Regions from separate parts of the Pseudarthrobacter siccitolerans genome, predicted to be linked through region 1. Evidence: predicted binding sites of a transcription regulator. Region 1 holds the regulator's gene; the other holds the start of a gene.

The links. Region 1 encodes LexA, which represses DNA repair genes until DNA is damaged. Its sites were predicted from a motif close to TCGAACANNTGTTCGA; they were not measured.
Region 2: the regulator LexA is predicted to act here: its motif matches at 1,335-1,350, upstream of QFZ36_RS03090 (DUF6504 family protein).

What each region holds. Positions count from the first base shown of each region.
Region 1 is NZ_JAUSXB010000001.1:4,390,686-4,393,074, reverse strand. It holds gene QFZ36_RS20375 (histidinol-phosphate transaminase) at 1-288, opposite strand, end outside; gene QFZ36_RS20370 (LysM peptidoglycan-binding domain-containing protein) at 381-722, opposite strand; gene lexA (transcriptional repressor LexA) at 1,103-1,837, shown strand; gene QFZ36_RS20360 (ATP-dependent DNA helicase) at 1,921-2,389, opposite strand, start outside.
Region 2 is NZ_JAUSXB010000001.1:647,431-649,819, forward strand. It holds gene QFZ36_RS03085 (DNA polymerase III subunit alpha) at 1-961, opposite strand, end outside; gene QFZ36_RS03090 (DUF6504 family protein) at 958-1,296, opposite strand; gene QFZ36_RS03095 (hypothetical protein) at 1,506-1,895, shown strand; gene QFZ36_RS03100 (chorismate mutase) at 1,913-2,233, opposite strand; gene QFZ36_RS03105 (VOC family protein) at 2,253-2,389, shown strand, end outside.

The sequences.
Region 1 (2,389 bases):
GGAGCCGTTGGCCGCCCACACGTTCGATGCATCGAGCCCGTGCCCCAGATACTCCGCGAGGGCCGTGCGCAGCTCGGTAAATTCGCGGTCAGGATACCGGTTGAGCCCTGCAGCGGCCTCCGTCACTGCCGCACTGATGGCGGCGCGGACATCCGCGGGCACACCATGGGTGTTCTCGTTGACGTTGAGGAGGATGGGGACATCCAGCTGGGGCGCGCCGTACGGGGTAAGGCCACGAAGGTTGTTGCGGAGGGGAAGCCGGTTCAGGCGCTCTAGCTGGTCATTCACCTGAACAGTTTAGTGCCCGTGCGGGAGACCGGAAAATGTGACGGTGCGCTGTTCGCGCTCAGCGTGCAGCTCCGCTGCGACAGTGCCTGGCGCTAGGGCGTGGGTACGTAGAGCTGTTGCCCGGGATGGACCACGCCGGCAGTCAGGTTGTTGAGCTGGACGATGTCTGCCACAACGTCACGGGCATCACGCTCCGGGTCGACGGTACCGGCTATGGCCCACAGTGACTGGCCCGGCTGTACGGTGACAGTAACCGTGGGGGTAAGGGAAAGGTCCGCCGCGGAGTCTGAGGCCTTTGCCGGCGAGTTGAAGAAGCCGGCGAGGGAGAGCAGCAACGCCGCCAGCAGGACCAGGGGGATGCCGATCAGGACGATCTTTCCGCGCCGGGTCAGGCGCAGCGGCGGCAGGGGGGCCGGGCGCGCCGGCTGCGCCATGAGTTGATGCACTGAAAGAAGCTGCGGACGTGAACCCTGTGAAGCAGATGTAGCTGACATGAACTGAGCCCTCCTGGACCTGACCGTGCTGCCCGATGTTCGCCCGGTGGCCGTCGATGTCCCCGGGACGTGGTCCTGGTTTTCGAATGGCTTGAAGCCGAGTAGAACAGATGTTCGAACTTTGCTTTCTCTGTTTTAGCACTTATCAACGAATAATGTCGAGACTCGCTAGAACAAATGTTTGAAAATGCAATGTGGCTGGCCTAGCTTGGAAGACAAGAACAACCACCTCTGAAGTTGATCAGCAGGGTCTGACAATTACGGCGGCAACTCCAGGTCCGGGCCAAACGGCAAGGGCAAACTGAAAGGCATTGGCGAATATGGCAGCAGCAGCCGCCGGGGGCAGGGCAACCTCCCAACCGAAGAAGACCGCCAAGGGCCTGACGCCGCGGCAAAAGAAAATCCTTGAAACTATCCAGCGCTCGGTCAATGACAACGGCTACCCGCCGTCCATGCGGGAAATCGGTGACACCGTGGGCCTGGCGAGCTTGTCCAGCGTTACGCACCAGCTGTCGCAGCTGGAAAAGCTCGGCTACCTTCGCCGCGACCCGAAACGGCCCCGCGCCATGGAGGTGCTGATGCCTCTGACGTTGGATGGTGGTTCAACCAAGCCGGCAACCGAGCCTTCTGTCCTGCTGCCGGGCAGCGGCAGCACGGTGACCCAACTTCCCACCGCCATGGACACTGCGATGGTTCCCCTCGTGGGCCGCATCGCCGCCGGTGGTCCCATCCTGGCCGACCAGGTGGTGGAGGATGTCCTGCCGCTGCCCCGCCAGCTCGTGGGCCAGGGGGAACTGTTTATGCTCAGGGTGGCCGGCGATTCGATGGTGGACGCAGCGATCTGCGACGGCGACTGGGTGGTGGTACGCCGCCAGGCGGACGCCGCCAACGGGGATATCGTCGCGGCGCTGCTGGACGACGAAGCCACCGTCAAGACCTTCCGTCAGCGGGACGGCCACACCTGGCTGCTGCCGCAGAACACCCAGTACGAACCCATCCTGGGCGACCACGCCACCATCATGGGCAAGGTTGTGTCGGTGCTCCGCTCGCTCTAGAAAGCGTCAGGCGTTCACCCGCAACGCGAAGGTGTTGCGCGAACCTGAAGGCCGCCGGCAGCGCGAAGGCACTCCCGGCAGCGTCAGGAGTTCTCCTGCGCCAACCGCTCAAGCGCCGCGATGGCCGTCTTCCGGTCCGTCGTGGGCCAGAAGGGCGGCAGCGCGCCGCGAAGGAAGCCTGCATAGCGTTCGGTGGCGAGCCGGGAGTCCAGTACGGCCACCACGCCCTTGTCGCCCGTCGAGCGGATCAGCCGTCCGGCTCCCTGGGCCAGGCGGATGGCAGCATGGGTGGCTGAAACGGACATAAAGCCGTTACCGCCGGCCTGCGCCACGGCGCGGGAGCGGGCCGTCATCAGTGGATCGTCCGGCCGCGGGAACGGAATCCGGTCAATGACCACCAGCCGGCAGGACCCGCCGGGAACATCCACCCCCTGCCATAGGGACATGGTGCCGAACAGGCAGGTATCGGGTTCGTCCGCAAACTGCTTCACCAGGGCCGTCATGGTGGAGTCGCCCTGGCAGAGGATGGTCATTCCCAGCTTTGGCCGCAGC
Region 2 (2,389 bases), 3.7 Mb from region 1:
TCCCAATGACCGCAGCTTCCGGGACCACCGGCTGCTTCCACCCCATGTCAGAAACAGGATCAATCCTGCAGACATCGGCGAGCGCCTCTGTTTGTGCCATGAGCCTGTTAAGGTCTTCGGCACCATAGCCTGCTGCGGAGATGATTTCCTTACCCAGCTGCAGCATCTGATGCGAGGATTTCAGCCAGCCCTGGCCGTTGGGTTGCAGCAGTGGTTCCTGGGCCAGTTCCGGAAGGGATTTCAGGGTCCGCGCGGAATCCAGTACGTCTGCGGTTGCGGCGCCGTCCTCCGCGCAGTACCGGACCGCATTGCTGAGGATTGCCGGGACGTTGTGTTCTTCTGCGAGTTTGAGCATCCGGACGGCATGCGCCGTGCTCAGCGGTTTTCCCGGGGCGCTGAGTTGGGAAACGGTCTCGGCTACAACAGTTCCTGCGGGCATGGCGTCCAGCCACTGCTTGAAAAGGGTGCGCGGCCGCAGGTAACGCCGCCCGCCCATGGCACGTCCGACGTCGGAATCCGGCCCGATCAGGACCATCAGCACGGGTTTCAGGGTGCGGGGATCAAGGGTGCGGGAGGCAAGCTCAGCCCTGGTCACGGCTACCGGCACAACTCCACCGGCTTTACCCGAGGTGCGGGCGTGGGCATCGGACACCAGCCGGCACAGCGCGCGGTAGCCGGCCCCGTTGTTGTGGCCGCGGGCCAGCACCACCACACGGCCGGCCAGCTGGGTGCGGTGATCGCCGTCGTCGTCATAGACCGCAAGGTCCACCCCTACGATGGGGTCAATGCCGGCACCCATGCACGCTTTGAGGTGCTTGATGGTGCCATACAGGCCGTCCCGATCCGTGCAGGCAAGCGCGTTTGCGCCGTCAGCAGCAGCGGCCTGAGCCAGTTCCTCAGGCCAGGAAACCCCATAGTGGGCGCTGAAGGCGGTGGAGACGTGGAGGTGCGTGAAGCTCATGCTGTTCTGGGGCGCAGGGCGTCATGGATCCGCAGGAGCCGCCAGCGGCCGCTGCGGATATGGCGGGTGAGGTCAAGGGTGAGCGGCTCTTCCTGTTCCTTGGAACCGCCGGAACCCGCGGCTGAGAGCTGCACCTGGACCCGCCAGATTTCGTGGTCCACCAGCCCTGGGCCGCTTCCCAGCGGTGCGCGGGTTTCTTCGGCCCACCACTGGCGGCGTTCGTACCAGCGGACAGGTTCGGCACACACAGAATAGGAACGACCCGCCCAAACAACAGCCACGGGGTGGCCGTCAGGGGTGCAGGAGACGTCAACGGATTCGCTGAACATACCCAAGGGGCGCCTCCCGGATGCGAAAGTGAAACAGAAACAGTTCGAATATATGTTCGAACAGTACCAGTCTACGCCTCCCGGGAGGTGCCGCATAGGCAAGGGGCAAGTGGACGGGCTTTCGGGAAACGGCATTGCTGCGGAAGCACCTTAGGCTTCAGTTCTGTGACCGCTCAGGGGTGGACGGACCGAACGGCAGGGAGCAGGATTGTGCCATGAGCACCCATGACGCACTCCTCAAGCAGGTCAACATCAAAGCCCAGGACTCCACGCTCGTGGCAACCTTCGATTTGGACGGCAATATCCCCGGTTCCGGTGCCTACGTGGTGGGGCTTGTGGCTGCCAGCCCGGACTATTCGTCGCAGCGGCGCCTGGGCATTGAATTCATGAACGGGAAGCCAATTTCCTTCTTCTCGTTCAACCACGACCAGAGCTGTGAAGAAAACTATGATCTTTCAGGGGTCAGCCACTCAGGCAGCACCATCACCGGAAACTTCCCTATGGCAGCCATTAACGGGCTCGGCGAAGGGCATGTGATGACCGGCTTCAGCGAGGCGGACGGCCGGGAGTTCCAGTCCGGTGTTCCCGTGGAGGAGAACCTGTAACAGCTGGGCCGGGCGGCTCAGCTGTTTTCTTTGTGGACCCGGAGTTCGAGTTCGATGAAACCGGAGATCATGGCCCGGTAAGTGGACTCGACGATGTCCGGGTCAATGTCCTTTTTCTCGGCCGCCGAGCGGACGTGTTCGATGATCCGCTCTACCCGGCCCGGGGCACGGACTTCGGCGTCGTCGCCCTTGAGGGTCCCGGCGATCCGGATCAGGCGCTCGCGGCGGGCGATCAGGGTGACAATCTGGTCATCCACCTCGTCCACGGCGATCCGGACGGCAGCGAGCTGTTCCTTGTCGGCCAAAGCGTCTCTATCGTTCCCTTGAATTGTCGCCATCGTCTGACAGTATCGAACCATGCAGCCCAGAGTCGACTTCATTTCACTAGGCGTCCGCAGTGTTCAGGCGTCCCGCGCGTTCTACGTTGACGGCCTTGGCTGGCCGGTCCACCGGGAAGTTCCGGGGGATGTGGTGTTTATCCAGGTGAACCACGG